Regions from separate parts of the Paenibacillus sp. FSL L8-0638 genome, predicted to be linked through region 1. Evidence: riboswitches for the same ligand, from Rfam matches in the RefSeq annotation. Region 1 holds a riboswitch; each other region holds the start of a gene.
The links. A riboswitch is a leader RNA that binds a small molecule or an ion and turns the genes downstream of it on or off. The one in region 1 is predicted to bind cyclic di-AMP.
Positions count from the first base shown of each region.

Region 2: linked by a shared signal. The riboswitch ahead of MKY35_RS20930 (TrkH family potassium uptake protein) and the one ahead of MKY35_RS00540 (C40 family peptidase) in region 1 are both predicted to bind cyclic di-AMP.
Region 3: linked by a shared signal. The riboswitch ahead of MKY35_RS13525 (3D domain-containing protein) and the one ahead of MKY35_RS00540 (C40 family peptidase) in region 1 are both predicted to bind cyclic di-AMP.

Region 1 covers NZ_CP151960.1:132,278-140,058, forward strand. Annotated here, with positions in the region: gene MKY35_RS00505 (PAS domain S-box protein) at 1-184, shown strand, start outside; gene rluF (23S rRNA pseudouridine(2604) synthase RluF) at 236-937, shown strand; gene MKY35_RS00515 (flagellar motor protein MotB) at 1,072-1,899, opposite strand; gene motA (flagellar motor stator protein MotA) at 1,892-2,686, opposite strand; gene MKY35_RS00525 (hypothetical protein) at 2,874-3,167, shown strand; gene MKY35_RS00530 (4a-hydroxytetrahydrobiopterin dehydratase) at 3,285-3,584, shown strand; gene MKY35_RS00535 (GNAT family N-acetyltransferase) at 3,663-4,169, opposite strand; gene MKY35_RS00540 (C40 family peptidase) at 4,472-4,972, opposite strand; cyclic di-AMP (ydaO/yuaA leader) riboswitch at 4,978-5,115, opposite strand; gene MKY35_RS00545 (hypothetical protein) at 5,392-6,219, opposite strand; gene MKY35_RS00550 (M1 family metallopeptidase) at 6,231-7,781, opposite strand, start outside.
Region 2 covers NZ_CP151960.1:4,715,551-4,723,331, forward strand. Annotated here, with positions in the region: gene MKY35_RS20920 (LysR family transcriptional regulator) at 1-298, shown strand, start outside; gene MKY35_RS20925 (TrkA family potassium uptake protein) at 304-981, opposite strand; gene MKY35_RS20930 (TrkH family potassium uptake protein) at 1,000-2,340, opposite strand; cyclic di-AMP (ydaO/yuaA leader) riboswitch at 2,754-2,907, opposite strand; gene MKY35_RS20935 (type II CAAX endopeptidase family protein) at 3,169-4,899, shown strand; gene uvrC (excinuclease ABC subunit UvrC) at 4,868-6,952, opposite strand; gene trxA (thioredoxin) at 7,113-7,430, opposite strand; gene dnaI (primosomal protein DnaI) at 7,556-7,781, opposite strand, start outside.
Region 3 covers NZ_CP151960.1:3,113,800-3,121,580, forward strand. Annotated here, with positions in the region: gene MKY35_RS13515 (NADH:flavin oxidoreductase/NADH oxidase) at 1-487, opposite strand, end outside; gene MKY35_RS13520 (polysaccharide deacetylase family protein) at 793-1,599, shown strand; gene MKY35_RS13525 (3D domain-containing protein) at 1,793-2,461, opposite strand; cyclic di-AMP (ydaO/yuaA leader) riboswitch at 2,467-2,635, opposite strand; gene MKY35_RS13530 (amino acid ABC transporter ATP-binding protein) at 2,866-3,588, opposite strand; gene MKY35_RS13535 (ABC transporter substrate-binding protein/permease) at 3,575-5,038, opposite strand; gene MKY35_RS13540 (M20 family metallopeptidase) at 5,187-6,365, shown strand; gene MKY35_RS13545 (hypothetical protein) at 6,405-7,466, shown strand; gene glgA (glycogen synthase GlgA) at 7,554-7,781, opposite strand, start outside.

The DNA of each region.
Region 1 (7,781 bases):
TCCCGCAGAAATGCTGTCCAAGTTGGGAGAACCTTTTTTCACAAACAAAGAAACAGGTACAGGACTAGGACTTATGGTCAGCCAGCGTATTATACAGAGTCATAAAGGCACACTGGATATTGAAAGCACAGAGGGAGAGGGAACGACAGCCCTGGTGCAGCTTCCGATTGCCAAGCCGGAGTAACGGGCTGGGGCGCAGGAGTAAGTGTGTTAGTAGAAATGGAGGGTACACAGGTTGCGCATTAACAAGTTTATCAGCGAAACCGGTTTTTGCTCGCGCCGGGAGGCAGACAAGCTGGTAGAGAGCGGTCGCGTGACGATTAACGGCGAAGTGGCTGTGCTGGGTAGTCAAGCGGAAGAAGGCGATGATGTTCGCGTGAACGGCAAGCCACTGCGCGATAAGTCTGATCACGTCTATATTGCATTGAACAAACCGGTGGGCATTACAAGTACAACGGAGAGCCACATTAGAGGCAATGTTGTTGATTTTGTGGGGCACCCGCAGCGGATATTCCCGATTGGACGCCTGGATAAGGATTCGGAAGGTCTCATTTTACTTACCAACGATGGAGACATTGTGAATAAGATTCTACGGGCAGAAGGCAAGCATGAGAAAGAATATATTGTAACAGTGGATCGCCCTGTCGTACCGTCTTTTGTGCAGGGCATGTCTAGCGGGGTGAAAATACTCGGTCAGCGGACGCTACCTTGTGAGGTGACGCGTGTATCTGAGTATGTATTCCGTATTATCCTGACTGAAGGGAAAAATCGTCAGATCCGGCGTATGTGTGCAGCCTTCGGTTATGAAGTTAAAAAACTGCAAAGGCTGCGAATCATGAATATTCGGTTGGGGTCTCTTCAGAAAGGTGCCTGGCGTGATCTGACAGAGGCTGAGAAGCTGGAGCTTGGTCAGATGCTCGATTATACGCTTAGCTAATGCCAGAGGGGCTTGTATAGCCTAGAGCGTATGATCGTCGTATCTGAAAGGGCAAAGTACAGGAAGCACTAAACAAAGAGGCACCAGCTGCATAAAAATGCAGCGGTGCCTTTGTTCATATAACATATGCATAATCAACCTTCACTCGAGCTTGAGGTAGGACTGATGACTTGTGTCCCGTTCTGATATTTGCGGAGAACAGATATTTCAACACGACGGTTTTTAGAGCGCCCTTGACCATCTTGATTGCTTGCCAATGGACGATACTGGCCATAACCGATGGATACAAACTTGGTTGGGTCGAGATCTGGATTGAGCAACAAGATACGCAAGAAATTCAGAGAGCGCTTAGCGCTCAAATCAAAATTGGACGGGAACTGGCTGTTGGAGATCGGTACATTATCCGTGTGACCCGATACGATAACATCATAGCCAGGGAACTGCTGGAGCATACTAGAAATGGACTTGGCCAGCTTTCTTGCTTCCGGCTTTACTTCGGCCTGCCCGGATGAAAACAAGGCATTATCACTAATGGTGATCATTAGTTGCGATTGGTTTAGCTTGGTATTCAGCAACGGGGTCAGGCCGTTATTTTGAATGTATTGATCCATCTGTTTTTTAAGCTTTTTTAAATCTTCTTCTTCCCGTTGGGCCAGCTGTTTTTGCAGTTCAGAGGTAGAAGTAGCTTTCGATTTTACGGGTTGTGACACTTGTTCTTTATTTTTGCCCATATCCATGGATTGTGACGACGGATTCGCGGCTGAGTGATCCAGCACGCCAGTGCCGCCATTAAAAGCTGCACTCAGGGATTGAGCCATAGTTTCAAATTTTTTGGCGTCGAGCGAGCTCATACCGAATAAGACAATGAAAAGAGCCAACAGAAGGGTCATTAAGTCGGAATATGGCAACAGCCAGCTTTCGTCAGCATGCTCTTCATGCGGTTCATGTCTCTTTTTACTCACTGGAATCGCCATCCTTCTGGGTCATCGTAGCCCGTTCGGTCGGAGTCAGGAAGATCGTCAGTTTCTGACTGATGGCAATCGTAGATATCCCCGATTGAATGGAAAGCAGACCTTCGACCATCATTAATTTAAGCTCGACTTCTTTTTTGGATAACCGTTTGAGCTTGTTGGACATCGGATGCCACAGGACATAACCTGTAAAAATACCGAGCAACGTCGCAATGAAGGCTGCTGCAATGGCATGAGAGAGCTTTTCCATGTCACTAAGGTCGGCCAGAGCGGCGATCAGACCTACAACCGCACCGAGTACCCCGAGCGTTGGAGCGTACATACCGGCTTGGGAGAAGATCAGCGCGCCAGAGCGATGTCGATCCTCGGTAGCATTGATATCCTCCATCAGAACGTCCCGTACGAATTCCTGATCATTGCCGTCAATAATCATTCGCATGCCGCCACGCATAAAGGGATCGTCGATTTCCTCTACCTTGGATTCCAAGGCGAGCAGGCCTTCACGACGGGTAATGGATGCCCACTCGGTAAACGTACCGATGAGCTCTTTGCGGTCTAACAGTTTTTGTTCGGTGAAAATAACCTTGAACAGCTTCGGAATCCGTTTGATTTCTGCCATCGGGAAGGCCATAAATATACTCGCTGCCGTTCCGACGAAAATAATCATGTAAGCAGCGGGATTATTGACCAGGTTGACGACTGGAGCGCCTTTTAAGATCATCCCGACGACCAGTGACACAATCCCGAGCACAAGTCCGATAATGGTTGAAATTTGCATGATACACCTCATCCATGAGAATAGATTTTGAATCCTTTCATGCCGCCGGGGTCGTCCTTGCCCCAAGCGCGTCATTACAAGACGGATTATAGTATTTATCGACAAAACTCTCTTTTTTGTTAAGTGCGAATTTCCGGTATAATAAGGTGATTATGCATTGAATGGCGGAACCATTGGAGGAAATGGCATGGGAGTAAAGCATGGGCGTGAGTATGAACAAATTTTGAACGATTTGACAGACGCTGTGGGACGCATCCCAGATAGCTATGAGTTTTTTGAGATGGAAGCAGAAGATTGGGACAGGCTGGACCCGGCGGGGCGTCAGGAAGTCAATGAAGCTTTGGCTGAAGACTTATTTTATGCACTGGGTACAGAGCCCCTAATCACTGTAGGGAGTGGCGTTGTGATCTATGAGCCGGAGCAGCATCGTATCTATGTACTGATTGGAGACGAGGAGCTGACGTCAGTCCCTTTAATTTGAGGTCCGTCTTATGGAATTATCAACGGGGCCGTGGTAATATGTACACCAATATATCGTAGTTTTGGCCGTGTTTAAGCGGTCGAAAGGCTTCCGTATAAACGGGGAGGAGTTCGTAACATGCCTTTTACACAAGAAGAGATTGAGGTACATCTGGAGAAACTGGAGGGCTGGGAACTGGAGGAAGGACGTTGGATCGTCCGGAAATACAATTTTTCCAGTTTTATGAAAGGGATTGCATTCGTGGATGAAGTTGCCGCTATATCTGAAGCATTCAATCATCATCCATTTATTACGATTGATTACAAGACCGTGACTCTGCGTTTGACCTCTTGGGACGACGGCGGTATTATGGCCGTGGATATCAAGGAAGCCCAGCAATATAATGAAGCTTTTGAAAAAATGCGCAGCAGTCATTGAGTTTGTAATGATCTGTCGTATGATGATAAAAGCGCCTTCGCTATACAACATCGTGGTTGTATGCCGAAGGCGCTTTTATCATAGTACCCGGGTTGGGTGCTCGGGACGATATACCATACAATAAAACGGTTTTTTGCCATCGGGGGTCTGTCGTTCATAGGTATCTGTAAGCTCAAATCCAGCCGCCTTGTAGGCCCGGATAGCGCGCTCATTCCAAGTGAGCACTTCTAGATCAATTTCATTCTTCGGGTTGCGTCGTTGGGCTTCCTCTGCAATGGCACGGACAAAATCAGAGCCTTTGCCATGTCCGCATCTGTCAGGATGCATTCCAAGGCCTAGCCGGGTCACACCGATCATAGGAAAATATTGAGCAAATCCCATCAGCTTGTTCTCTTCATCCAGTACGGCAACATATTGCTCTTGGCGAAGCGTGGGATTTCCAAATTCGACCTCAAGCGCCTTCATTTGTTCCCAGGGGAGCCAACCGTATATGTTATAAGGTGGATCATAGCGCCACTCACAGATTGCAGCCGCTTGATGCTCGTCCATCGGTACGATCCGATAGTTGGATATTGAGGCCGGCATGTGTTCCATCCTCCTTTTACAGGTACTTCAATCATTAACAACAGATTGTAGACAAGTTGCAGGGGAATGGCAAGCGTGTTTATTTCCTACCTAAGTCGGGTATACATTCAATAAGAAGGAATTACTGCTCATATGCTCCCCCAGCGGTGACGGTAAAACCGACGATGTTCGCTAAAATTGAAACCTTTTGAGGTGTCAGTTCGTCAGTAAAGATAATCATTGCTGATGTTGTGGACATAAAAAGCCGCAATTCGATTCCGGCAGAATCAAATTGCGGCTAGAGTTAGCTTGCTGTGCGTTAGTTATTCTACGTTGTCGTCATCAGGAATATCTGAAGCTACAGAATGGTAAGCGTCTGTGCTCATAATTCTTTTTGCACCGACATAGCGGTTAGCGTAATAATTTTCGTTCAGTGAGCTAACTACTACACCACGTGAAGTCGAGGAGTGGGCAAATTTCCCTTCACCTACGAAGATACCTACATGGGAAATGCCTCTTCCTGTGGTGTTGAAGAACACCAGGTCTCCAGGTCTCATTTCATCGCGGGATACGGAAGATCCCATTTTGAATTGTGATCCAGATTGATGCGGAAGTTTAATTCCCAGTTTGTTGAATACATACATTGTGAAGCCGGAGCAATCGAATCCCTCGAGTGTAGTGCCTCCGCTTCTGTAGTTCGTTCCTTTGGCATCTTGGATGACCTGGTCCATCTTGGAGTCTGCAAATGCACTGCCGCCACCGAATGTAAAAGATGTAAAGGCAATGGCAAGACTCATAGCTGCGATCGTTAGCTTCTTCTTCAAAAAAAATATACCCCTTCCAATGCCTGCGAGGTTAGCTTAAGGATTCGGTAGAAGGTTCCCCTATGACCACTCTGTTGCGAGATCAATTCACCCAAACTGGTTCCCCCGCTTCCTAGGTGCCAGGAATTAGGCTTAACTTAAGATGTGCACCTTGGAGAGCAGTATTCACAATAACGATATTTTTGAGATAAAGGTTACAATAAAGATTACAAAGTTGTTACTATCAGTTCACTGCGATTATTGTAACAAAGTCGGCTGGCTTTGGCAAATGTTTCATTGCAAAAAGTTACAAAAAAAATCTGCTCCTAATGTCCCAGGAACAGATCTTGTTAACAGTATTCAGTTATGTGCCGTTTGCGCGGTTATGCATAAAGTTTTTTCGACAGACGGAAATGAAGTGATTAACATAAAGGAAGGGCTTAGCTTCTACTGGAGATATCGTTATGCCATAGTCTGTACTGCGAACTGATATGCCACAGCCTGGCCAGACTAGTAACAAAATGATACGATTGTTGGAGAATGAGCGCCAGCATGCCAGTCCAAATCATCGCCACGGTGCCAAATAGACCGAAGACCAGCAGCACACAAGCACCGAGCAAAAGGGATATACCGACAGCTGGGAGGAGCTGGCGAAAGAAGGCGAGCAGGGACGATAGTATGGCGTGACCACCGACAGTACCCAGTTGCATATACAGGATGCACTGCCGAATGAACCATCCGTAAGCCATCCACCCCATGGCATAGGGCAACAAGTGCAGCAGGTAAGAGGGAGATTGAAGCGTACCTGCTACAATAGGGTAGAGTCTCGGTACTATCCAAAAGGCGGGAAGCAGCAGCAGTCCCAACTCAATGGTGTAATACAACAGCGACGACATGCCATGGCGTTTCATACCCTTGAAAAAGGACAGGCTTTGCGGTTCAGTCGCATCGGTATGCAGACTTTGATATATTCCGGCTCTAATGAAGGGAGTGATCAGTATGCGTAGTACAGTCGCCCCTAGTAGTATCCACAAATACACATGTACTTCCCGGCTGTCCATCAGAGCAATCTGGCTCTCCATCCAAAACAAGGTCTGTCCCAGCTCGTTTTGACCCTGATCAGGATAACGGAGTAGTAGCGGGATAACGGCAGATTGTACCAGCCGATAGAGAAATACCCCCCACAGTAATCGATACAAAAATAAAATGATAACGATATAAAATCGTATGCGCACCAGCGCCCAGCCCTCTTTTATAACAGTCCGCATCTATAGACACCTCACCATGACAGACTTCCAAGCAGTGTCTCCAACAGCTTGGTTACACTTATACTCCAACGGGTTTGTTGCTTTTCGTCCAATTCGGCTTTTAGGGTATTGTTAATATGCTTGTTCTCCAGTGCAATGGTATATAGGGGATCAAGGGTTACATAGGAAACGGGAGAAGTACTTTTGATCCGAAAAGTTGTGCTTTTGCCCGCACCGTCCCAAGCCTTGAATTTCGTGGTTCCATCCTTGAAGGTAAATTGGACAGGGATCTTGGGATAATCCGCCCCTTTTTTGCTGACCGTCACGACTGCTTCATATCCATTCTCCAGCTTGTGGTTTGTGATGTGATCCACTGAAAAGTCCGCCATCTGGCCGTCATATACATACTGTTCAAAATAGTGGCTCCATGAGCGTCCGGTGACTCTCTCCACGATACGTTGAAAATCCTGTGAGGACGGATGCTTAAATCGGTACGTCTGGACGTAGGTCCGCATAATGCGATCCATTTTTTTCATACCCACCTGACGTTCAATGCCCCGTAGTACCAGCTTGCCTCGAGAGTAGGCATTTTGCGCGTACTCAGCAGCCGAGCCGTACTTCCATGACTCACGGTTTAGCGGCTGTGGGGAGGATACCTGTCCCGATTGTAATGGCAAGTTGGGGGTGAGCCCATATTCTTGCTCCATAAGTCGCTCCTCTGCATAGGAGGTGAAGCCTTCATCCAGCCACGGCTCCTCAAATTCATTATTGGCTACCATTCCATAGAAATATTGATGTCCAATCTCATGAACTAATGTCCGTTCCAGACTATAGCCAGGATTGAGATTACCCGCAGCAGCGGCCGTGATGAGTGTCGGATACTCCATGCCGCCAGCTCCATTGCCTGATTTGGGTGGAACCACGATGGACAGGGTGGAATATGGATAAGGCCCGTACCATTTGCTGTAGTACAAAAGAGCGGCCTTCGCTGCGCTCATATAGCGTCCTTTGAGCTCCTTGTGCGATGGGTCAAGGTAGAGCTTGATTTTGACACCAGGGACTTCAGCAGAAGAAAAGGGTTCTTCTACGGCTACAAAGTTGGGTGAAGCGGACCAGGCAAAATCGTGTACATCGTCGGCATAAAATTGATATATTTTTTGGCCGTTCTGTCGGACGGCACCACGGGTGGGAAATCCGGTCGCTGCTACGATATGAGTTTCAGGCACCCGAATCCGTACGCTGTAAATTCCAAAATCGGCATAAAACTCGGAGTTACCATGATACTGGTGGAGGTTCCAGCCCTCCTCGGCGCGTCCACGCTGCCCTGCAGTCTCGTAGACACTGAGCTTCGGGAACCACTGTCCTGCCATTACAAAATCATCTGTCCCACCCATACGAGCAAAGATAGCAGGCAGTTTTACCTCAAACTTCATATATAATGTGATTTCTTCGCCACCTCGTACCGGCTTGGGTAGACGCACCTTCATGAGCGAACGGTCGCCTGCGTTACCGTCATCTGGCTGCACATATTGGATGCGATGCATGAGGGATAAACCGTCTTCTGTTTTTAGTTCAGTCAGCGT
Region 2 (7,781 bases), 1.3 Mb from region 1:
GACGGATGACTTGTTCCAGCGCAGCGGCATCATGCCGGATATCCGCATGGAAATCGACTCCTTCGAGGCGATTGTACGCCTGCTTCCAACCTGTAAGGCTTCCGCCTTGCTACCCAAATCCTATTTGCGTAGCGAACTGCTGCGGGATAATGGACTCACTGCATTGTACTTGCCCGATTTGAAGGAGACACGCCGAACGACCTCCCTCATTTACTCGGAGACGACCGATCTCGGTCCGACAGCACGACGCTGGATTAGCGAGACACGTGCGTCGTTTGCAGGCTATCGTATGGTGTAGAGAGTTTAGCCCTCTTCATTGACATTAACAACCTCATCCTCAAAGCGGCCGATATTGTCATTTGAGCCGATGATGACCATAATATCGTCTGCTTTTAGCCGATCCATAGCCGTCGGTGCGATCAAGATACCGTTCGCCGTATGAAGCGCCACGACACTACAGCCAAAGCGGGTGCGAGCATTTAGTTCTGCAAGCGTTTTGCCGTTCAGACATGCAGGTACATTGAGTTCCACAATACTGTATTCCTTAGACAACTCCAAATAATCGAGCAAATTAGGCGTGACTAGCTGGTGAGCCACACGGATACCCATGTCCCGTTCTGGATAAATAATCCGATCCACACCGAGCTTTTCTAACGCACGCCCGTGCAGCACAGATATGGCTTTGGCTACGACCTTTTTCACACCCAGCTCCTTCAGCAAAATGGCGGTCAGGATGCTTACCTGGATGTCATCACCAATAGCAACAATGCCGCAATCGAAATTACGGATGCCCAGTGATCGCAATGAGTCTTCATCGGTAGCGTCCGCCACGACAGTATGTGTCAACATCTCACTCATACTGTCCACAACATCCTCATTCCGGTCAATGCCTAGCACCTCGCACCCCATATCCACCAATTGCAAAGCTAGGCTTGAGCCAAACCGCCCCAAGCCAATAACTACAAACTGCTGCGTTTTCATGTCTACTCGAAAACTCCCTTATCCTATAATCATTTTACCTTCCGGATGACGATATAATTCTTTACCCTTTTTCGGCCCCAGTGCATAAGCTAGCGTGAGTGGCCCCAGTCTACCTGCAAACATCGTCAGGGTAATCACCAGCTTGCCTATGACTGTCAAATCAGGTGTAAGCCCCATCGACAGCCCCACCGTACCAAACGCAGACACCGTCTCGAACAAGATCATCAGAAAATGATGATCTTCGGTTGCTGACAAAATCATCGTCACCCCGATCACGAACAGCAGCCCCAGCAGTGTAATGGTCAAAGCCTTGTAAATTCGTCCCTGCGCAAGTCGATACCTGAACAGCACAATATCTTCCCGCCCCCGCAGCATCGAAATCACTGCTCCAATGAGCAGCGCGAATGTTGTGGTCTTAATCCCGCCTCCAGTGGAGCCAGGAGAAGCCCCGATAAACATGAGTATGATGATAAAAAACTGCGTAGCCTGCCGCAAGCCTGCAATGTCCAGTGTATTGGCACCTGCGGTACGGGGAGTAACAGACTGGAATAAAGATCCCAGCAGTTTACCACCCCAATCAAGCGAGCCAAGGGTCTTTGGATTCGTAAACTCAAACACAAAAATCACGAGCGTGCCGACTACAATCAGAGCGCCCGTCATGCTGAGTACCACCTTGGTATGCAAGGACAGTCTCTTACGCTTGCGATATTCTGCCAGGTCCGACATCACTACAAAACCAATGCCGCCTGAAATAATCAAAAACATGGCTGTAAAATTAACAATCGGATCATATACATAACCTGTTAGGCTGCGAAAGTGCCCGAATAAGTCAAAACCAGCATTGTTAAACATGGAGATGGCATGCCAAATCCCAAAATAAATCGCCCTGCCTACAGGCATATCAAACGACCAGCGAATCGCAAATATTACAGCACATATGCCCTCAATGACCAGCGAGTACAACAGCACCTTACGGATCAATCCGACAATTCCTTCGACAGAGGTCTGATTCATCGCTTCCTGTAAAATGAGGCGCTCCCGCAAGGAAATCCGACGTTTGAACACCAGCGCGATTAAGGTAGCCATGGTCATAAAGCCCAGACCGCCGATCTGAATGAGCGCCACGATAACAACTTGACCAAAGGTTGTAAAAAAGGTCCCCGTATCCTTTACGACAAGCCCTGTAACACAGGTCGCGGAAGCGGCAGTAAACAAAGCGTCTACAAACGCAAGTGGCTTTCCTGTTGTATTGGAGATCGGCAGCATTAACAATAAACTACCTATTAGAATGATAATGGCAAAGCCCGCAACGAATATCTGCGGTGGAGAAAGCCGGAGCCAGCCTGCATTGGGATTCATCTATTCATCACTTCTCTCCTAATTCTTAAAACTATAAAAACAGTGATTTAATACGGTGTAAGCTTGCTACGCGTTCCATTTGATCTTCCGATCGTCGTTGCCCCTGAATTTTTTGATTTTTCCAAACCTTAGTTAACTATAATTAGCATTCCCTGAATACAGGAAGAATGCATGTCAAGCACTACTCGGTCCCCTGTGCTATTGGCGGGCAGTAGCGAAGGGGGCAGAATTGTTCTGAAGAAGCGAAGCGTTTGCCTTTATCTCCGGATTTTAACCATTAAAGGGGGTATACAATCAAAAAATCCGGGGATAACAGCAATCGGAAGAATAATCTGCACCCGCAGCGGTCTATCTAACCAATCCAAACACTTTTATACGCACAAAAAAAGACACCGGAAAACCGAGTGCCTGACTTGGTTCCTGCTCATAGCCTACGAGGTTAGCTGACGGATTAGGGCAGCACAGTATGCCCTATTTACACTTCCGATCCACCAGTGATCGGCTGTAAAATTCACCCCAGTAACATGGTTCCCCCGTTTTCCCATAGAAATTCGGCTCAACTGTATATCATTACCTATGTATTTTATAGGCATTGCCTCAAGATTATAATCCTTCTATATCCAGATCACAAAACCGATTTCGTCGAAAAAACGTGAAATTGGCTTTATTTTGCGAATGGGCATCGTTTAATCGCAGCTTATCTTATTTTATTGGAACTTTAAAGTGCTTTCACTCTATTTTCATGAATATCGCTGGTCTGTTGGCGGGAACCTGTGCAGTATGATATCTTTAATGGATGTTCTTATTTACAGATTAAGGAGGAAACTCATGAATCCTATCGGGAAACCGGTCGTGCTCACGGCCAACTTCAAAAAATTAGGCTTGCTGGGCGGGATTGGCCTGATTTGCTTTTTTATCTTTCAATTGCTTATTCCCTCGCTTAGCAATCCAAGTCCAGAATCAGTAATGAATGCAAAGGTCATCAGCAAACAAGAAGCGGTCATACACGCATTGGACTTCGCCCGCTCCGAGCTGGGATATACTGAATCACAGCCAGAGGAGCCTCTGGTGACCTATCAGGCCGAAACAGATTTGTACGGTTATTTATCTAGAGAAAAACTGCTTCAACAGTACGACCGTACATGGAAGAAAAATTACCCTTACGAAACCTTTCGGGTCGATCTGCCTGAATCCTCAGCGAAGAGCAAGCTGCAAATTCATGTAGATTTATCCACTGGGAAGGTCGTTAGTTTTAAACGGATCACCTCCAGCACCAATTACACGCAGGCTGATATTTCTACGGATGAACAAGCACGTAACAGGCTTGTACGTGTGGCTGAGGACGGCATGACGCTTGAAGCCAAGGAGCAGGCGGCCGCTGTATGGGTGAAGCGCTTTGGCTTTAAGCCGGCGGATTTAAAGCTCGCGACCACTGAACAAGAAGGCGGATTAAAGTATACCGTAGACGATAAAAAAATTGGCGCCTCGGTACTTACACTGGCTTTTACTTTTGAAGACGGTGATGTTCGCTCCTTCACTCAAAGCTTTTCGGCCCCGTCATCCTATACCGATTATATCGAAAAGCAAACATTTTGGGCGAATTGGATGACCTATGCGGGTTATGCCCTATTTAGCTTTGTGCTGGGTGTACTTGCCATTGTGTATGCGTCACTCACCCGACGACATACTTCATTTGTACGTGGCATTGTTCTGTCCGTTGTATACTTTATTGCTAGTATAGCTGGGACCATGAACATGCTGCCTTTATTGCAAGCAGAAGCAGGCGGTAAGGGCATGCTTATATTTCTTATGGTTTTCCAGATTGGTGTTACCTTCTTCATGGCTGTAGCGCTCTACTTCTCCTTGGTCGGCGGTGACGGACTTATGCGTCAGGTTGGACTGAATGCATGGCCACGTGCGAAAGAACCGGGCTACGGGCTGTACGTGCTTCGCAGTATGTATGTTGGCTACTTGTGGGCCTTTATTTTACTCGGGGTACAATCCATCTTATTCTTTATACTGGAGCGCACATTTAATACATTTTCCACCACAGATGCCACGCAATCCCCTTACAATATGGCTTATCCATGGCTACTGCCGATTATGGCCTGGATGGCAGGTATTGGAGAAGAGACTGTCTACCGTCTGTTTGGTATTCCGATGGTCAAAAAAATAGTGAAAAACACTTTTGTTGCTTGTCTGATCACCACGCTGATTTGGGCACTGGGACATACACTTTATCCGATCTATCCGGTGATTTCCAGACCTATTGAGCTGACTTTTCTTGGTTTGCTGTTCAGTTTTGTGTTCCTGCGTTACGGCTTTATTGCCGCCATGTTCAGCCACGTTATTTTTGACAGCATTCTAATGGGACTTAGTGTGATGAGTCTGGGAGACACTGTGAATGTGAGCGCTGGTCTATTCTGGATCTTACTTCCAGCCATCGTGGGTTACATCATTTATTGGTTTAGTCCTAAAAAACCAAATCGAATGATGTTTGAACCTATACAAAAAGAGGAGCCGTATTCTACGACTCCTCCTCCCGAAGGGCAGCTATAATCTGACGCGCAAGCTTATCCCCAATAGAGAGAGGCCGGAAGTCTTCGACACTGGCCTCTCTTATTTTTTTGAGTGATCCAAAATGCTTAAGCAGTAACTTACGCCGTTTTTCGCCAATGCCTGGAATAGAGTCCAGCCGGGAAGTTACCATAGATTTGCCGCGTTGCTCGCGGTGGAACGTAATGGCAAAACGGTGAACCTCGTCCTGAATTCGTTGCAGCAGATAAAATTCTTCGCTATTGCGTGCAAGTGTCACGGCCTCAGAGGACTCTCCCACTAATAGTTGGGAAGTTCTATGTTTGGCATCCTTCACCAGACCACACACAGGAATGAACAAACCCAGCTCATTTTGCAGTACATCGGTCGCCGCCTTAATTTGTCCACGTCCACCATCCACAACGATCAAGTCGGGACGTTCCAGATTTTCCTTAAGCATACGTTCATATCGACGCCGGATAACCTCACGCATCGTTTCATAATCATCGGGTCCCTGCACAGAACGAATCTTATATTTTCGATACTCCTTCTTGGCAGGCTTGCCATCAATAAACACGATCATGGCGGAGACTGGATCGGAACCCTGGATGTTGGAGTTATCAAATGCCTCCACCCGGTGCAAGCTATCCAGCCCAATGGCACGTCCGAGATTGCTTGCAGCTTTGGATGTCCGTTCCTCATCCCGCTCGATCAGCTTAAACTTCTCATCCAAAGCTACACGTGCATTTTCCGTCGCCATGCCTGTCATTTGCTTTTTCAGTCCACGCTGCGGTACAAGTACCTTTACATCCAACCATTCAGCCAGAGCGAGAGCCGCCGTACTCGGGTCCTCCAGTCCACCGGATAGTTGAGTTTCTATTTCCTTTATCTCGGCATCTTGGTCACCAGCTTGATCTTGATTCGTTGCCGCTGCATAAGTTGCCCGTTCTTCAGCCACCAGTAGTGAGTCAGCAGAATGCTCTGTCTCCGTTTGTATCGCATTCTCATCTGTCTGTCCGGTAACATCGGCTGTAGGTGCACTGTAGAGTGCAGTTTCTGCCGCAACCGGTTGATCGACATTAGCCAGTTCCGCCTGCATCAGCTTAGGAGAATCCGGCAGCAATATTTCCTGCGGCACTGCTGGGTTGTCACTATAATATTGCGTCACATAGGACATAAAATCACTGTAAGCCTCACCGTAGAAAGGAAAAGTCGACATATGGCGCTCGATCATTTTACCTTTGCGGACATATAGGATCTGTACACACATCCAGCCCTTATCTACTGAAAAACCGAATACATCTCGATCTTTCGCATCCGATGTGGTGATTTTCTGCTTTTCCATCATCGCGTCGATGCTGATAATCTGATCTCGCAACTCCTTGGCCCGCTCAAAGTACAATTCCTCTGCGGCCTCCTGCATTTTACGCTGAAGATCCTTTTTAATTTCCTCATGTCCCCCGCTCAAAAAGGAACCAATTTCCTGACCAATCTGGTCATACGTTTCCTTTTCGACCTCTTTCACACAAGGCCCCAAACATTGATGCATGTGATAATACAGACACACTTCCTTGGGCATCACACCACACTTACGTAACGGATACATACGGTCCAGCAACTTCTTCGTCTGATGTGCCGCGTAGGAATTGGGGTACGGTCCAAAATATTTTGCTTTATCTTTCAGAACGCGACGGGTCACCTCTAGCTTGGGGTGTGCCTCGTTCGTAATTTTCAAATACGGAAAGGTTTTATCATCCTTCAATAGCACGTTATAACGCGGCTGGTACTTTTTAATGAGATTGCACTCCAAAATGAGCGCCTCCATATTACTGCCTGTAACGATATATTCAAAATCACGGATATCCGAAACCAGTCGCTGCGTCTTGCCGTTATGGCTACCTGTAAAATAGGAACGGACCCGGTTTTTCAACACTTTGGCCTTGCCGACATAAATAATGGTGCCTTCGCTATTCTTCATCAGATAACAGCCTGATGCATCCGGCAGTAACGCTAATTTGTGCCGTATGTTCTCCAGCGCCTTCTCCTGATTCTGCAAGTCCTCCGCATAAGGTTTCATTTGCCCGGTTCCTCCTTCCATTCTTAATGATGACTCAACTAACTACTTATAATATATAGGAATAATACACAAAAACGCCCCCGGTATTTACAACCGGAGGCATTGACCTTTCATGGCCGCTCCACCAAGCCCCCGCGGGAGCATGGGTCACATGCGATGATTATTGGTGTTTAGTAAGCATGCTTTTCAGCGCTTCTTTGGAGTTCAGACCTACCACTTTATCAACAGGCTGTCCGTCTTTGAAAACGATCAAGGTCGGAATACTCATCACGCCGAAACGGGAAGCAGACTCTGGATTTTCATCCACGTTCACCTTCGCGATTTTGACGCTGTCGCCAACTTCTGTGGACAGATCCTCCAGAATAGGAGCGATCATTTTGCAAGGACCGCACCATGGCGCCCAAAAATCAACCAAAACGGTTCCTGTGCCTTCGACTTCTGCGTTGAAGGATTGATCGGACACGTTAACAATTGCCATTGTATGTTCCTCCTTTATAGAAAAGTCAAGATTATTATAACCTGTAATGTCTGTTTCGACACCTTTTAATTATATCACAATAGTCTTTTAATTGTAAGATATCGAAATAGCAGACGGATAAACGCTTACCCCCGCTGATTTTTTCCCTTTACGGTAATGACATCTACAAAAGGACGAATCCGGTCCATCAAGCGTTGTCCTTTGTACATTTCCTCTCCATCCTTGCTCGTAAAGCTGAGATGCTTCTCCAGCCCCTGCAACGAATAATTAGAAGTATAAAAGGTAGGTTTGCGGTTCATTCGGTAATTCAAAATAGAGCCCATCACGTGGTCCCGTACCCACGGGCTTAAA
Region 3 (7,781 bases), 2.9 Mb from region 1:
GTATCTCAACCGTATCAAAACCGGCTTCCACCGCGCGGCGCGCGCCTTCTTTGTATGCCTGAACCAGTTCCCTGACTTCTGCTGTCTTTAAGGCGTGCGGCTTTTTAAGGCGTTCGCTAAAAGGAATCGAAGAAGGACCCACAGGTTGCTCAGCATCTTCGGCCTTGCGTCCAGCGTGGCCTAGTTGAATGCCAATTTTGGCACCATACTTGTGAACTTCCTCTACAATCTTACGATATGCAGGAATATGTTCGTCACTCCAAATACCTAAATCACGATCCGTAATACGTCCATCAGGATGAACCGCTGTCATTTCCACAATAATAAGTCCAGTACCTCCTACTGCTCGGCTCACATAATGGACATGATGCCAATCCGTCGGATTTCCATCCTCGGCCTCCACACTGAATTGGCACATCGGGGGCATAACAATCCGATTTTTTAAAGAAAGCCCCTTTAATTGATAAGGAGTAAACAAGTCGGTCACTTTTATCCTTCCTTCCTTCAATTCCATGTCTGTATAATTATGAATTGCAACCCCATTATACACCAGCTGTCACGGGATACCGAATCCGTTGTAAGTCTAAAACTTGCGAAAATGCTCTTGTTTTCGGTCATGTTTAAGAGAATATGTACGTTTAGCTCCATCATCTTCATTGATAATCATTTCATCGCGAACTTCTTTCCAGACGTTTATGAGCCTAACTTTGTAACCAGCATATTTTTAATAGGACAGGTACATAATAGTCGAGAGCACCACTAGGTACCACTGCACGAAAAGGGGGGATACATATGCCGTACAGGGGAGTGTTGCCATGCTTGGCACTGTTACTAGCATTTTCAAGTTTACCCGTTCACGCGGATGCGCCTCCCAATATCGGAACGCCCCATCCCAAAGAAGCAGCTGTTGCTTCTTCTGTACATCTGAGTACAGATCGAGCTACTCCTACATTAGCAATGTTGCGTAAAAAACATGCGGACATTTTTAAAATGTGCGGCCCACACACCCGCCAAATTGCCTTAACCTTTGATGATGTGCCCGATTCTAGGTATACGCCGCAGGTTTTGGACGTATTACACGCCAACGGCATCAAAGCCACCTTTTTCATCGTCGGTCACCGTGCGGAAAAGCATCCGGGGATTATACGTCGTATTATCCGTGAAGGCCATGCTATAGGAAACCATTCCTATACTCATCCGGATTTTAGGAAGGCTACACCAGAACGCTTTCGCAACCAGATTACAAAAACAGAACGTATTTTACAAGCCAGCGCAGGTTTTCGCCCCAAGTTGATTCGTCCACCCTACGGTGAAATTACAGAGCCTCAAATAAAGTGGGCACGTCGTCATGGCTACATGATTGTCAACTGGAATGTAGACTCTCTCGACTGGAAGGGACTAAGTAAAACACAAATTCAGCGAAATGTGATTCCAGCTACAGGGCCTGGCTCTATTATTTTAATGCACGCTGGTGGAGGTCAAAGTTCCAACTTGCAAGGCACTGTCCAAGCTTTGCCGGGTCTAATTCACTCTCTAAAAGCTAAGGGCTACAAATTTGTGACAGTCCCCCGGCTACTCCACACATCGGAACGAAAATAACAGTATGTTTATAATTGAGGTCCAAGCTAAAGCAACGTAAAAAGGCTGTCTTACCAGCAGAAGTATTCTGCTCGTCAAGACAGCCTTTTTACGGATAGGACCTGATAAGAGTCCGACCTAGATATATACGGATATAGGCGTTATGTTTACATAATATATATTATGTTTAATTAAACTGTATATACGTACAATGCTATTTATCAATAACGTACAGCTTCACATTTTGAAATCCAAAGTCGTTCACAAATGATTTGTTGCCTGGAATAAAGATATCAATCCGCTTTCCTGTAATGGCGCTGCCCTGATCGCGAGCGACAGCTACAAAAGAATGATCCGGCAAACCTGGATGGGAGTAGCCTGTAACCAGTACTTTCGTGCCCATCGGAATGACGTTAGGATCTACCGCAATTGTACCTAGTTTAAGCGGATTGCCGTAGTAGTCCACTGCGCCCCATTTACCATTCTCATCGGCTGCGGCAGAATACGCTGAAGCCTTAACGTCAACTATTTTGCTATAGTTGAATGTTTTACCCCAAGCTTCAATCGTTGGCGCCTCATTCGCTGCTGCTTTCTCCGTAAGAAGCTGCGGCTTCGATTCCGAAGCTGCCTTTACACTTTTTTCGCCAGGCACCTTAATTTGCAGACCTGCATATATATTGTTGGAGGCAATGTTTGGGTTGGCCTTTGTTAGCTCGTCTACCGATACTCCATAACGTTGAGCAAGCAAAAAGAAGGTATCGCCCTCTTTGGCAGTGTGAAGCGAGGCAGCATCCGCTATTCCAGCTGTCTGTGCCAGCCCTGCAATAGCTGCGGCAAGCACCGCAATTTTCATCGTTTTACCAATATGTTTTAAATGTTTCAAAATATGTACCTCCTCTGTTATGCCTGCGAAGTTAGCTGTCGGATTCGGACTCAGGAGAAGCCCTATGCATGTGCAATTCACCCCTAGGCATATTCCTCATCGTCTTATGACGTATCGGAATGGCTGCCGTTGTTACGTCCCCCGCACTTCCCATAGTTTGGGCCAGCATTTCAGCACTTGTCTAACCGCATGCTGTCCCGGTAAGTTTTGGCTTACTGCATAATATCACAATTTTGTAACCTTATCCGCATGAAAATGTTGGGAACCCTGAACATCATACTACACTCGTTACAATTTTGTCATCAAGAAATCGATATTTGTTACGAAAGTATGGGGAAATGGTGACAAAAAAAGAAGAGCCCTCCGTCAACGGAGAGCTCTTTTATGATTAGATCAACACTTTCTTACAATACTTTGGCAAGAAAATCACGAGTGCGATCATGGCTTGGAGTGCCAAATACCTGGTCTGGTGCACCCTGCTCCACAATTTGACCGTTATCCATAAAGATAATTCGATCGCCTACCTCGCGGGCAAAGCCCATTTCATGCGTTACAATTACCATTGTCATACCGCCTTCGGCGAGCTTCTTCATTACATCCAGAACCTCTCCAACCATTTCAGGGTCCAATGCAGAAGTCGGCTCATCGAACAGCATTACGTGCGGCTGCATGGCCAAAGCACGCGCAATCGCAATACGTTGCTTCTGACCACCGGATAGCTGGTTCGGATAGGTATTCTTCTTATCCTCGAGCCCCACGGTACGCAGGAGTTCTAATGCAATTTTTTCCGCTTCCTTACCTGACTGTTTTCTAACCTGCGTCGGTGCAAGCGTCAGGTTCTGCAACACTGTTTTGTGTGGGAACAGATTAAAATGCTGGAACACCATCCCCATTTTTTCCCGGGTTACATTAATATTATGACCACGAGCTGTAATCGGCTCGCCCTCAAATAAAATCTCCCCATCCGTCGGCTGTTCTAACAGATTCATACAACGCAAAAACGTACTCTTCCCCGAACCGCTGGGACCGATGATAACGACAACTTCTCCTTTGGCGATATCTATATCAATGCCTTTTAAAATCTCATTCTTGCCGAACGATTTACGCAATTGTTTAACGGTGATCACTGGCTCTCAACTTCCTTTCCCATAAACCAAGCAGCTTAGACAAGCTGAATGTCATTACAAAATAAATAGCGGCTGTGATTATGAACGGACTTAATCCTTCATAGGTAATATTCTTAATGACCTGGGCTTGATACATAATATCCACCATACCAATAGTCGAAATAATGGAGGATTCTTTAATAATTGTAATAAACTCATTACCGATAGCAGGCAAAATAGATTTAAACGCTTGCGGCAAAATGACGTGACGCATAGCTTTGCCTCGTCCCATACCCAATGAGCGTGCAGCCTCCATCTGTCCACGGTCTACTGCCTGGATACCTGCACGGAAAATTTCAGCCAGATATGCCGAGCTATTCAGAGACAATGTGATTATACCGGACTGGAGTGGAGTAAAATTGACACCCAGCGTCAAAGCAATCCCGTAGTGAATGATCATGAGCTGCACCAGCATAGGTGTGCCACGCAGGATCTCCACATATGTGGTACCTAACCACTCAATGATGCGTATACCACTCATCCGCAGCAAGGATACGATCAGACCAATGATAAATCCAAACAGTACTCCGAGTGCAGACAGCAACAGAGTGTAACCAATACCCGTAGCGTAAAGACTGCGGTATTTCCAAAAAATATCTACGATGTTATTAGAAGAAACCTGTCGATCTGCCGAGAGTGCACTCGCTTCTGTAGAAAACTTTTCAATCGACCCGTCCGCTTTCAGGCGAGCCAACGTTTTATTTACAGAGGCAAGCAATTCTGCGTTCCCCTTACGTATACCTACAGCAGTTTCTGCTCCGGCATCCTCAGGTACCGCTTTGGCAAGTGTTACGGTGCCATCTAACGTGTACCCTTTAGCAACCGTATCTTCGATCACAACAGCGTTGATACGCTGGGTCCGCAGCTGGAGTACCAGATCGGATATTTTGTCCAGTGAGGTTACAGAGGCATTGGGTACTTTTTGAGCAATTTCTTCCTGAATACTTCCCTTTTGCGCGCCAATCTTCTCGCCTTTCAAAGCAGCCATCGTAGGATATTTGTCTTTATCCTCTGGGCGTACCATAATGACTTGCTTGGAGCGATAATATACATCTGAAAAATCAATGCTTTTTCTACGCTCATCCGTCGGTGTCATACCGGACAGTACCAAGTCTACGCGACCACTTTGCAGAGCAGGTAGCAAAGAGTCAAAACTCATGTCCTCAGGGACCATCTCCGCACCCAAATCTTTGGCGATTTCCTTCGCGATTTCCACATCGAATCCAACAATAGTATCCTTACCGTTAATAACTTTATGAAACTCATACGGCGGAAAGTCGGCACTCATGCCCACTACAAGTTTTTTCTGTGGCTTTGCTTCCGTTCCGTATGCATTGAGCATGGGAAGACCCGTCAACAGCAAGATAACCGCCGTCAAAACCAGGGCGGTAAAACGATATGCCTTTTTCAATCTTTTTTTCTCTCCTTAAATTCTTTATAATAAATAAGATTGTGTCATTATAAATGAATATGCATGATTATGCAATGAATGTTATAGTACAATTTCAGCATACCTAGCGCAGTACCTACATTACAGCTTATATAAAGGAGTTTTCAGCATGGATTTTAAACAGACCATTCAAAAGACAATTGAGCAGCATGCCCCACGCTTTAAGGACATTTCGTTATATATTGGGGCAAATCCTGAACTTGGAAACGAGGAATTTCTGGCCGCTGCCCGTTTAAAAGAAGAACTCATTTTTCACGGTTTTGAGGTCCAGGCACCCGTTTTGGGCATAGAAACAGCCTTTATTGCAACTTACAAAGCTGAAAAATCCGGACCGATTGTCGCTTTTCTGGCAGAATATGACGCTCTGAAAGGTTTAGGACACGCCTGTGGGCACCATCTGATATGCATGATGAGTACCGGTGCTGCCGTTGGCCTCAAGTCGATCATCGACGAAACTGGTGGAGAAGTACGGGTATACGGCACACCTGCCGAAGAAACTCGTGGTGCTAAGGTCCCTATGGCCGCTGCCGGTTTGTTTGATGATTGCGACATAGCACTTATGACGCATCCTTATGATCGTTACGAAAAATCAGGCAAATCGCTGGCGATTGATGCTGTACAATTCGAATTTTTTGGTCAATCCGCTCACGCGGCTGCCAGCCCGCACGAAGGCATTAACGCGCTGGACGCTGTGATTCAAACGTTCAATGGCATCAATGCGTTCCGTCAACAAGTAAAAAGTACAGTGCGTATCCATGGGATCATTAATCAGGGTGGGCAAGCAGCCAATATTATTCCTGATTACGCCTCAGCCCAATTTTATGTAAGGGCCGCTACACGTCAAGAACTGAACCCGCTGACTCGCCGTGTTATTCAAATTGCTGAAGGAGCTGCTTTACAGGCCGGGTGTCGTTTGGAGACCTCCAATTATGAGACTTCTTATGATGAAATGGTCACGAACCGTGTACTTTCCGATGCGTTTACCGCAAATTTGGTGCAGGCTGGCATTTCGCAAGAAGATATAACGGAAGGCGAAGATCATGGCTCCATGGATATCGGAAATGTATCGCTTCATTGCCCTGCTATCCATCCTTACATTCAAGTTATTGACGAGAAGCATGCCTTGCATACACCAGAATTCCGCGATTTGGCGATGCAGGACCGAGCCATGGAAGGAATGCTGCTGGCTGCGAGAACTTTGGCATGGACTGCTTGCGATGTAATCACGAATCCTGAACTGCTAGCCCAGATAAAAAAAGAATTCGCTCTGCTGAATAACGAACGCTAAATCTTAATTCCGTGTTATTTCAGAAAGGAGTAGCCAGCCATGGATAGTATGAGTAGCTTTTGGACGTTGTTTATTGTGATAGACCTCATCATTTTTTGGTTTATATTCCGTGCAATACGCAGGAACCGGGGAAACAGAAAAACACGGCGCCGGAATGCTTTTTTCCTCAGCTCCCCTTCTCCTTCTTCCCTTACGCAGGAGCGTCATCCAGAGATTACGGAGCTGATGCAGCTATTGGAGCAATCCATTCCCGTCTCCTATGCTCATAGCGTAAGGAATCGTGTAATGGAAGCCCACCCAGAGATTACGGAGCAAGAATATGATTGGCGTTGGCATGAGCTAAAACGATATTTTATGCTATGCGCGATTATGAATCGTGTGCCTATGTTCAGTAGTGATGTGGATGAATTATGGCACGAAATGTTGATGTTTACCCGCGAATATCAGCAATTCTCGGAAGCTTTTTTTGGTCGTATGCTTCACCATGCGCCCCATTCTGGCGGCTCTCAGCCGATGCCGGAGGAGCGTGCGTGGTTTGATTGGTTGTATGTGGAATGCTTTGGCTGGAACCGCTATAGCGCCAGTTTGTGGGGGACTTTTTTTAATCATCCATTACCGAACGACGAGCTTTCACACTATTACAAACTCACAACTCCAGCAGGTAACCGTTGGAATACTCAGGAGAATATAGCCATTTCACAGCAAGCCCAACAAGCGGTTCATAAGATTGTACAACATCTGCGCGAGCGGGTGAATAAAGCGGTGGATGATCCTGAGGGTAAGCAATTGCCTAAGGTCAACTATTTACAGGTCGACTATTTGTTATTAGCTGTTGTGTGGTACTCATGGTATCAACCTGAACAATTTGCCATACACATGCACCCGGATGCTACAGGCAATGCCGGATTAGCTAGCTCATCTGGTTGTAGCTCGGCAAGCGGCTGCTCGAACTGGGATACGCATCACTCGCATCATCATTCCTCCCATGACAGTTCTCATCATGGAGGCTCTTCTCACCATGATTCAGGCGATTCTGGTAGCCATTCTTCGTGTAGCAGCGGCTCTTCATGTGGAAGCAGCTGTGGTGGCGGGGGCGACTGATCATAGCAAAAAAGGGAATTCCTCAGCCAAACACTGGCTAAAGGGATTCCCTTTTTCATTAATATGAATATGGTGTTCCTACTCCGCTCAGTCCGTCTTTGTGAGCAAATGGTAAATATCCATATACGCTTCGGCTGAAACATCCCAACTATATTCTCCTGCGAAAGCCGTCTGTGTAAGCTTCGACCAATGCTCAGATTGGCGATAAAAATGAACAGCACGACGAATGGTGTTCAGCATATCATGTGCATTGTAGTTCGTGAAGCTAAATCCATTTCCTTCCCCTGTAGACTCATTGTAAGCCTGCACGGTATC